Regions from separate parts of the Streptomyces sp. NPDC031474 genome, predicted to be linked through region 1. Evidence: riboswitches for the same ligand, from Rfam matches in the RefSeq annotation. Region 1 holds a riboswitch; the other holds the start of a gene.
What was found. Region 1 has a riboswitch for glycine ahead of gcvT (glycine cleavage system aminomethyltransferase GcvT). Riboswitches for the same ligand answer to the same signal wherever they lie in the genome.

Region 1 (5,324 bases):
CGGGCGTCCGGCGCCGTCAGCCGCTCGGCGAGGATCCGCGCGCCCTCGACCGTACGGCGCTGACGCTCCTTGAACTCCTCCGAGGCCGCCACCTTGAAGGAGACCGCCTTCGCCGCGATCACATGCTCCAGCGGACCGCCCTGGAAGCCCGGGAACACGGACGAGTTCAGCTTCTTGGCGAACGCCTGCTTCGCCAGGATGATCCCGCCGCGCGGGCCGCCCAGCGTCTTGTGCGTGGTGGACGTGACGACGTCCGCGAACTCCACCGGGTTGGGGTGCAGCCCGGCCGCGACCAGGCCCGCGAAGTGCGCCATGTCGACCCACAGATACGCCTCGACCTCGTCGGCGATCCGGCGGAACTCCGCGAAGTCCAGCTGCCGCGGGTACGCCGACCACCCGGCGATGATCACCTTCGGCCGGTGCTCCTTGGCGAGACGCTCGACCTCGGCCATGTCGACCAGACCGGCGTCGTCCACGTGGTACGCGACCACGTTGAACTGCTTGCCGGAGAAGTTGAGCCGCATCCCGTGGGTGAGGTGGCCGCCGTGGGCGAGGTCCAGGCCGAGGATGGTGTCACCGGGCTGGGCGAGGGCGAACAGGGCGGCCTGGTTGGCGGAGGCGCCCGAGTGCGGCTGGACGTTGGCGTACTCGGCGCCGAACAGGTCCTTGATCCGGTCGATGGCGATCTGCTCGGCGACGTCGACGTGCTCGCAGCCGCCGTAGTAGCGCCGGCCCGGATAGCCCTCGGCGTACTTGTTGGTCAGGACCGAGCCCTGCGCCTCCATGACCGCGAGCGGAGCGAAGTTCTCCGAGGCGATCATCTCGAGGGTGGACTGCTGGCGGCCCAGCTCGGCGTCGACGGCGGCGGCGATCTCCGGGTCGAGCTCGTGCAGGGGCGTGTTCAGGACGGACATGCGTCTACGACTCCTCAGCCGGTGGTGAAGGCGGTGTACTCGTCGGCGGACAGCAGCTCCTGCTGCTCGCCCGCGACGCGTACCTTGAACAGCCACCCGCCCTCGAAGGGGGCGGAGTTCACCAGCGACGGGTCGTCGGCGACATCCTGGTTGACCTCGACGACCTCACCGTCGACCGGCGAGTACAACTCGCTGACCGACTTGGTCGACTCCAGCTCACCGCAGGACTCGCCCGCGGTCACCGTGGCACCGACCTCCGGGAGCTGGACGAACACCACGTCGCCGAGCGCGTTGGCCGCGTGCTCCGTGATGCCGACCGTCGAGACGCCGTTCTCGGCGCCCGACAGCCACTCGTGCTCCTTGCTGTAGCGCAGCTGCTGGGGGTTGCTCATGGCCTGAATTCTCCTGTACGCGGGTGGGTGCTGATGAAGGGGGGACTGCTGGAACCGTGCGTGAGCAGCGGGAATGTGTGCAGCGTCACGCGCCCGGACTGGTCTCAGTCTCTACTTGTGGCGCTTGTAGAAGGGCAGCGCCACGACCTCGTACGGCTCGTGGGCGCCCCGGATGTCCACGCCGACGCCCGGGGTCCCCGGCGCCGCGTGGGCCGCGTCGACGTACGCCATCGCGATGGGCCTGCCGAGGGTGGGGGAGGGGGCGCCGGAGGTGACCTCGCCGATCACGGCGCCGCCCGCGACGACCGCGTACCCGGCGCGCGGGACGCGACGGCCCTCGGCGACCAGGCCGACGAGGACGCGCGGGGGCTGTTCCTGCGCCCGCGAGGCCGCCGCGGCGAGCGCCTCGCGCCCCACGAAGTCGCCCTCCTTGCCGAACTTGACCACCCGGCCCAGCCCGGCGTCGAACGGGGTGAGGGCGGTGCTCAGCTCGTGCCCGTACAGCGGCATGCCCGCCTCCAGGCGCAGCGTGTCCCGGCAGGACAGGCCGCACGGGACCAGCCCGACGCCCTCGCCGGCCTTGGTCAGCGCCTGCCACAGCTCGACGGCGTGCTCCGGCTTCACGAACAGCTCGAAGCCGTCCTCGCCGGTGTAGCCGGTGCGCGCGATGAGCGCGGGGACGCCGGCGACGGTGCCGGGCAGACCGGCGTAGTACTTCAGGCCGTCGAGGTCGGCGATGGGGGCACCTCCCGGATCGAGCGAAGTCGAGCCTCTGGGGGAGAGCGAGGCCAGGATGCCGGGGGACTCCGGTCCCTGGACGGCGATCAGGGCGTAGGCGTCCCGGTCGTCACGGACCTCGGCGTCGAAGCCGGCGGAACGCTCCACCAGGGCGTCCAACACGACCTGCGCGTTGGAGGCGTTGGCGACGACCATGAACTCCGCGTCGGCGAGCCGGTACACGATCAGGTCGTCGAGGATGCCGCCGTCCGCGCCGCAGATCATGGTGTAGCGGGCGCGGCCCACGCCCACGGCCGCGAGGTCGCCGACGAGCGCGAAGTTCAGCAGGGCGCCCGCCTGCGGACCGGTGACGGTGATCTCGCCCATGTGGGAGAGGTCGAACAGCCCGGCCTTCGTGCGGACGGCGTTGTGCTCGTCGCGCTCGGAGCCGTAGCGCAGGGGCATGTCCCAGCCGGCGAAGTCGGTCATGGTCGCACCGAGCGAACGATGCAGCGCATCGAGCGCGGTGTGACGGAGTTCTTCGGTACTGCTCATCGGACGGTCGTCTCCCAAGGCATGACGGGCGAGGTGGTTCCTCCCCACTCCTCCCCATCTGTCATCGGAACCTGAGAGGTTCGCCATGACGGCCCGTTACGACGGGTCGGACATGGCTTGCACCTTGGGTGGGGCCGACCTCGTCGAGACAAGGGGCGGCCCGCTTTTCAGATGTGCCTCGCCCGCGCGGTAACGGGGACCTGAGAGATTCAAGGGAGGGACTTGCTCCTTCGGCGCCCCAGCGAAACTGCTGCTGAGGACTCTCCCGCGCGGATTCGAACGGCCGGTATGCAGTTGGCGCGGCCATCATTGCACGGCCCGCCCCGTTCGCGGCAGGCCGCATCTGTAACCGGCCTGTGTCGGTACGCGCACGAAATCGCGAGGCGCCGCGCATTACCTTCTCTTTACGCTTGGCGGGGATGAGGACTACCTGACCCCAGGGGAGGACGATCACGGTGAACGAGGCGACCACGGCGAGGACCACGGCATTCGCGACCATCTCGGGGATCGCGCTGCCCGCGCAGCCCGGCGCCCAGGCGCGCAACGCGTGCGGCCCACAGCCCGAGCCCGTCGTCCGCGACCTGCGCGAGCGGGCCGGCCGCAGCCCGCACGGCCTGCTCTTCGGCCCCCGGGACCTGGTCGTGGTCACCGGACTGCCAGGCAGCGGCAAGTCCACGCTCATGAAGCGGGCCGTGAGCGGCGTCCGCATCGACTCCCAGGACACCCGCGACCGCTGGGACGCCCGCGCGCCCCGCCTCCTGCCCTACGCCCTCTACCGCCCCCTCGTCCGCCTCGCCCACTACGCCGGACTGCGCCGGGCGCTGCGCGGCGGCAAGGGCGTCGTCGTGCACGACTGCGGCACGCAGGCCTGGGTGCGTGACTGGCTGGCCCGCGAGGCCCGCCGCCGCGGCGGCACCCTCCACCTGCTCCTGCTCGACGTCGGCGCGGACACGGCCCTGGAGGGCCAGCGCGAGCGCGGCCGAGGCGTCTCGCGGTACGCGTTCCTGCGCCACCGGCACGCCGCCGCCCGGCTGCTGCGCTCGGTGGAGAAGGGCCGGCTGCCCGAGGGCTGCGGCTCGGCGGTCCTGCTCGACCGCGACGCGGCCGACACGCTGCGCCGGATCGGATTCACGGGCTGAGGGCTCGGGCGGAACGCCCGGTACCCGCTAGCCTTTCAGCCACAGCAGAGTGAGCGGTTCTTAGCAGGCGGTAGGCAGATGGACTTCCCCCCGGCGGACTTCCCCACGGACTTCCCGGCGCAGGCGCACCCCCATTCGCACGGCGGATGGCCCGGCAACGAGCTGGAGGAGGTGCTCTCCGTCTCCCTCGGCGTGCCGGGAGCCGGCGGCCGCATCGTGGAGGTGCTCGGCCGCAGCTTCGTCTGGGTGCCGCTCCCCAGCGGCGGCGGCCCGCACAGCGGCCCCCTCGACCTGCCCACCCTGGAGCTCGACGGCCAGGTGTACGTGCCGGTCTTCAGCTCCGAGGAGCAGTTCCGCCAGGTCGTCGGCTCGCACATGTCGTTCACGATCGCGCCCGCCGTGGAGTTCGCCCGCGGGCTGCCCCCGCAGGTCGGCATCATGGTGAACCCCGAGGGCGTGGTCGGCGTCCCGCTGCCGCCACCGGCCGTCGCCGAGCTGTGCCGGGCGGGCCGCACCCCGCTGGATGGCCCCGCGAGCGGCGGCCGCGTCCGCCTCTACGAGCCCGACTGGCAGGACGACCCGGTGGACTTCCTGGCCGCGGCCTCGGCGGAGTTCGAGTCCATAGGCGTGGTCCGCACGGCCCGCCGCTGCCTGGCCGCGATCGAGACGGCGGACCCGGTGATGTTCGTCGGCGTCGAACTCTCCCAGTGGGAGGGCGACCTGCGCGCACTTCCCCTGGAGGCCCTCGGCAGGGCCCTGGGCCGCACCTCGTCGCCCTGGCCGGTCAACCTGGTCCTCCTGGACGTCGCCCAGGACCCGGTGGGCGATTGGCTGAGGACCCGAGTCCGCCCCTTCTACACCAGGGGTCACTGACAACTCCCCCAGGTGCAGCCGACTTGGGGGCGCGGGGAACCGCGCGCCCAGCCACGCACGAGGGGCAGCCCGAGGATCACAGCACGCCCCGAGCTCTCAACGGCCCGACCAGGAGAGCGCCTAAGCTGGACTCCAACGCGGGGCAACAAAAAAGAAGGGGCGGTACAGGTGAGCGCCAGCGGCATCGCGACCGGTCAGGTCGAGCACATGCTGCGCCAGGTCACGCCCGGGCGCTACGACGCATACGAGGCGCTTCTGCGCGCGCTCGCGACCCCCTCCTCCGGCCAGGTCTGGATGCTCCTGTGGCACGGCCAGGCCGGCTCCCCGGACGCCCAGTACGGAAACATGGAGGTCGAGGGGTACGGCTACGCGCCGTGCGTGACCTCCGCCCAGGAGCTCAGCGCGAGCGGCTGGAACAGGTCGTACGAGGTGGTCGACGGACTGGACGTGGCCCGCACCCTCTACCCCGACCACTACGGTCTCTGGCTGAATCCGCACGCTCCCGGCGGCGGCGTCGGCATCCCCTGGCTGGACCTGCGCCGGATCGCGACCGGCCTGGAGCGTCAGCCCGCAGGCCCGCTGCGGCTGTCCGAGCCCGGCATCGAGGTCCCGCAGTTCTACGCCCTGCTCGCGCAGAACGCCCACCGTACCCCGGTGGTCCGGGCATTGCGCCGGGCCTGGGTACAGCCGGCGCTGGGCGCGCCCTACCTGGCCATCGGGCTCGACGTGTACGA
Region 2 (5,324 bases), on a different contig from region 1:
GGGCCCCGCGGAGTGGTCGCGACCGCGTCGTACGAGGCGCGGGTCTTCGGGGTCCACTCGGCGATGCCCATGGCCCAGGCGCGCAGGCTGGCTCCGAACGCGGCCTATCTCGTTCCGCGCTTCGCGTTCTACCGGTCGATCAGCGAGCAGGTCATGGAGCTGCTCGGGGCGCTGTCGCCGCTGGTGGAGCCGTTGAGTCTGGACGAGGCCTTCGTGGACCTGGAGGCCGGGGAAGCGGCCTGGGACAGCGAGTCGGCGCGGCTGGCGGGCATCAGGCTGCGCGCGGACATCCGGGCGGTCACCGGGCTCACGGGTTCGGTGGGTCTGGCCTCCTGCAAGATGCTCGCGAAGATCGCCTCGGAGCAGGCGAAACCCGACGGTCTCGTGCTGATCGAGCCGGGCACCGAGCGGGCGCTGCTCGGGCCCATGTCGGTGCGGACCCTGCCGGGGGTCGGCCCGGCGACCGGCGACCATCTGAGGCGGGCCGGGATCACCACGGTCGACGAGATCGCCGAGGCCGGTGAGGACGAGTTGGTTCGGCTTCTGGGCAAGGCCCATGGGCATGCCCTGCACGCCATGGCGCTGGCGCATGACGACCGGCCCGTGGTGGCCGAGCGGGAGACCAAGTCGGTGTCGGTCGAGGACACGTACGACGTGGACATCCACGATCGGGTCCGGGTCGAGCTGGAGGTGCAGCGGCTGGCGGACCGGTGTGTGCGGCGGCTGCGGGGGGCGGGTCTGTCGGGGCGGACCATCGTGCTGAAGGTGCGGCGGTACGACTTCTCCACGCTCACCCGGTCCGAGACCCTGCGCGGTCCCACGGACGACCCGGCGGTGATCCGGGAGGCGGCGGCCCGCTTGCTGGACTCCGTGGACACGACGGGTGGGGTGCGGCTGCTCGGCGTGGGCGTCAGCGGGCTGGCGGACTTCACGCAGGAGGACCTGTTCGCGCAGGCGGCGGAGGAGCGCGCGGCAGGGCCCGAGGAGGAACTCGCGGACGAGCCCGTCGGCGAGGAGCCGGTGCCGGTCGAGCACCAGTGGCGGCCGGGACACGACGTGCGGCATGCCGAGCTCGGCCACGGGTGGGTGCAGGGCAGTGGGCTGGGCCGGGTCACGGTGCGGTTCGAGACGCCCGAGTCGGAGCCGGGACGGGTGCGGACGTTCCGGACCGACGACCCGGAGCTGGAGCCGGCGGATCCGCTGCCGCTGGTGCGGCGAATACCTGAGGAGGACGGCCGGACTGGGAACTCCCGGCGAGACGGATCAGTTACACAGAGTGAAGCCGCTCACGGTGTGGGGTGAGTCGGAGAGGCGGCGGCGTCCTGCGAGGTGGCGCCGGTAGGGGAGGGGAGAGCTGGATGAAACTGCACGGAGGCCGGGTCGTGGACGCGGGTGGGGTGTCGCCGGAGCGTGAGGCGGAGATGCGGCAGGTGGTGGATCGCGTCACCCGCTGGGCCGCGAACCGGAGCGACGTGGTCGGGCTGCTCCTCGTCGGGTCATGTGCGCGTGGCGCCGCGCGACCCGATTCCGACGTCGATCTCGTGGTGTTGTCGACGGCCACTGACCAGTACGCCGCCGACGACGCCTGGGCGCGGGAACTGTCTCTGGGAGAGCTGGTCCGCGTGCAGGAATGGGGGCCCATCACCGAATGGCGGTATGTCACCGGTTCCGGTCTGGAAGTGGAGGTGGGCGTCGGTTCTCCCGACTGGGCGCGGGCCGATCCGGTCGACGACGGGACGCGGAGAGTCGTCACGGACGGCGCCCGGCCGCTGTACGACCCTGCCGGGATCCTTCGGGAGCTGATACAGGCCTGTGTCTGAGGGGCTCAGCTCTCGTCCGTGCCCGCGAGCCGGCCGAAGTCGTGGTCGGGGAGCGGAGGCGGGGCGGCCACGTCGAGGCCGTAGTGGTGGTAGAGCTGGAGTTCCTGTTCCGGAGAGAGGTGGCGGCCCACGCCGAAGTCCGGGGCGTCCTTGATCAGAGCCCGGTCGAAGGGAATGTGCAGAGTGCCCTCGACCAGCTCGCTGGGCTCCAGAGGGACGAAGGCGTCGCGGGAGAACAGACCAGTGCGTATGGCCGCCCACTCCGGGACGCCGGTGGCGTCGTCGAGGTAGACCTCGTCGACGGTGCCGATCTTGGTGCCGTTGCGGTCGAACGCCTTGCGGCCGATCAGGTTGCGCGGATCGATGTCGGTCTGCACGGGCCCTCCACTTGGTCGCAACTCATCCGTAAGCACTACAAAAGAGCACTTTGGGACGGGCGGCCACTCGAGAGGGTGGCGTTGACCTCGCTGGTAGTCTGACAACGGCTGCTGACCCCGTGCGGGAGAGTCCTCCGGACACCATCGGAGGCGCCGAAGGAGCAAATCCTCCCCGGAATCTCTCAGGCTCACGTACCGCACGGACGAGGTCACTCTGGAAAGCAGGGCGGGTGCCGACGGCGTCGACGGCGTCCGCTCTCACCGACGGTGAAAGCCGGCTGTCCTCGGGCGGCCGGTGAAGCTCTCAGGTTGAGATGACAGAGGGGGAGGCCGTCCGGGTACCCGCGCCGTGGTGACCCTCGAAGGTCGTCAGACCAGGAGGCCTCAGAAATGACCGCCGATCGCATTCCGCTCTCCGAACTCGAACAGGGAATCCCCTTCGAGCAGCGCCACATCGGGCCCGACCTCGAGGCGCGGGCCAAGATGCTCGCGCAGGTCGGCTACGGCTCGCTCGACGAGCTCACCGCCGTCGCCGTACCGGATGTGATCAAGAACGCCGACACGCTGGACCTGCCGGGCGCGCGCACCGAGGCCGAGGTGCTGGCGGAACTGCGTTCGCTGGCCGACCGCAACCAGGTTCTCGACTCGATGATCGGGCTCGGGTACTACGGGACGTTCACGCCGCCCGTGATCCTGCGCAACGTCATGGAGAATCCGGCCTGGTACACGGCCTACACGCCGTATCAGCCGGAGATCTCGCAGGGTCGGCTCGAGGCGCTGCTGAACTTCCAGACCATGGTCGCCGACCTGACCGGTCTGCCCACCTCCGGCGCGTCGCTGCTCGACGAGGCCACGGCCGCCGCCGAGGCCATGGCGCTGTCCCGGCGGATGGGGAAGAACAAGAAGGGCCTCTTCCTCGTCGACGCGGACGTGCTGCCGCAGACCATCGCTGTGATCGAGACCCGTGCCGAGCCGACCGGCGTGGAGGTCGTCGTCGCGGATCTGAGCGACGGCATCCCGGCGGAGCTCGCCGGGCGCGAGATCAACGGCGTGCTCGTGCAGTACCCCGGAGCCTCCGGCGCCGTGCGCGACCTCAAGGCGATCGTCGACGAGGCGCACGGGCTCGGCGCGCTCGTCACGGTGGCCGCGGATCTGCTCGCGCTGACGCTGCTGAAGTCGCCCGGTGAGCTGGGGGCGGACATCGCGGTCGGCACGACGCAGCGGTTCGGGGTGCCCATGGGCTTCGGCGGGCCGCACGCCGGCTACATGGCCGTCCATGAGAAGTTCGCGCGCAGCCTGCCCGGGCGGCTCGTGGGGGTGTCCGTCGACGCGGACGGGCACCAGGCCTACCGGCTCGCGCTGCAGACGCGTGAGCAGCACATCCGGCGTGAGAAGGCCACGAGCAACATCTGCACGGCGCAGGTGCTGCTGGCGGTGATGGCGGGCATGTACGCCGTCTATCACGGGCCGGAGGGGCTGCGGGCGATCGCCCTGCGCACCCACCGGTACGCGGCGATCCTCGCCGCCGGGCTCGCGGCCGGAGGTGTGGAGGTCGTGCACGGGTCGTACTTCGACACGCTGACCGTGCGGGTGCCGGCGAAGGCCGCCGAGGTCGTCGCCGCCGCGCGGGAGCACGGGGTCAACCTGCACCTCGTCGACGCCGACCAGGTGTCGATCGCCTGCGACGAGACGACCGGGCGGGCGCAGGTGGCCGCGGTCTGGGCCGCCTTCGGCGTGGACGGCGACATCGAGTCGCTCGACACGGCCACCGCCGACGCCCTGTCCGCCGGGCAGCTGCGGTCCGACGCGATCCTGACGCACCCCGTCTTCCACCGGCACCGCTCCGAGACCGCGATGCTGCGCTATCTGCGCAGGCTCGCCGACCGGGACTACGCGCTGGACCGGGGCATGATCCCGCTGGGCTCCTGCACCATGAAGCTCAACGCGACCACCGAGATGGAGCCGGTCACCTGGCCCGAGTTCGGGCAGCTGCACCCCTTCGCGCCGGCCGAGCAGGCGGAGGGCTACCTCACGCTCATCCGGGAGCTGGAGGAGCGGCTCGCCGAGGTCACCGGGTACGACAAGGTGTCCCTGCAGCCGAACGCCGGGTCGCAGGGGGAGCTGGCGGGGCTGCTCGCCGTCCGCGGGTACCACCGGGGCAACGGGGACGAGCAGCGGACGGTCTGCCTGATCCCGTCGTCCGCGCACGGCACGAACGCGGCGAGCGCCGTCATGGCGGGTATGAAGGTCGTCGTCGTGAAGACCGCCGGGGACGGCGAGATCGACGTCGAGGACCTGCGGGCGAAGATCGAGCAGCACCGGGACGAGCTGGCGGTGCTGATGATCACCTATCCGTCCACGCACGGTGTCTTCGAGGAGCACGTCGCGGACATCTGCGCGCAGGTGCACGAGGCGGGCGGGCAGGTGTACGTCGACGGCGCCAACCTCAACGCGCTCGTCGGGCTCGCCAAGCCGGGGCACTTCGGCGGGGACGTCTCGCACCTGAACCTGCACAAGACGTTCTGCATCCCGCACGGCGGTGGCGGCCCGGGGGTAGGGCCGGTCGCCGTACGATCGCATCTGGCGCCGTATCTGCCGAACCACCCGCTGCAGCCCGCCGCCGGGCCGGAGACGGGTGTGGGGCCGATCTCTGCGGCTCCCTGGGGCTCCGCCGGGATCCTGCCGATCTCCTGGGCCTATGTGCGGCTCATGGGCGGCGAGGGGCTCAAGCGGGCCACGCAGGTCGCGGTGCTCAGCGCCAACTACATCGCCAAGCGGCTGGAGCCGCACTACCCGGTGCTCTACACCGGCCCGGGCGGGCTGGTCGCGCACGAGTGCATCATCGACCTGCGGCCGCTCACCAAGGCGACCGGGGTGAGCGTCGACGACGTCGCCAAGCGGCTCATCGACTACGGGTTCCACGCGCCGACGATGTCGTTCCCGGTGGCCGGGACACTGATGATCGAGCCGACCGAGTCCGAGGACCTCATCGAGCTGGACCGTTTCTGCGAGGCGATGATCGCCATCCGCGCGGAGATCGAGAAGGTCGGGACCGGCCAGTGGTCGGCCGAGGACAACCCGCTCCGGGGCGCCCCGCACACCGCGGCCGCGCTCGGCGGGGAGTGGG

Region 2: another riboswitch for glycine. It lies ahead of gcvP (aminomethyl-transferring glycine dehydrogenase); the one in region 1 lies ahead of gcvT (glycine cleavage system aminomethyltransferase GcvT).

What each region holds. Positions count from the first base shown of each region.
Region 1 covers NZ_JBVIJX010000011.1:116,382-121,705, forward strand. Annotated here, with positions in the region: gene glyA (serine hydroxymethyltransferase) at 1-914, opposite strand, end outside; gene gcvH (glycine cleavage system protein GcvH) at 929-1,306, opposite strand; gene gcvT (glycine cleavage system aminomethyltransferase GcvT) at 1,418-2,578, opposite strand; glycine riboswitch at 2,627-2,755, opposite strand; glycine riboswitch at 2,756-2,856, opposite strand; gene ACZ5SK_RS24035 (AAA family ATPase) at 3,034-3,717, shown strand; gene ACZ5SK_RS24040 (enhanced serine sensitivity protein SseB) at 3,796-4,590, shown strand; gene ACZ5SK_RS24045 (enhanced serine sensitivity protein SseB C-terminal domain-containing protein) at 4,759-5,324, shown strand, end outside.
Region 2 covers NZ_JBVIJX010000019.1:218,191-223,514, reverse strand. Annotated here, with positions in the region: gene ACZ5SK_RS35990 (DNA polymerase IV) at 1-1,302, shown strand, start outside; gene ACZ5SK_RS35985 (nucleotidyltransferase domain-containing protein) at 1,359-1,820, shown strand; gene ACZ5SK_RS35980 (PRC-barrel domain-containing protein) at 1,826-2,197, opposite strand; glycine riboswitch at 2,310-2,405, shown strand; gene gcvP (aminomethyl-transferring glycine dehydrogenase) at 2,588-5,324, shown strand, end outside.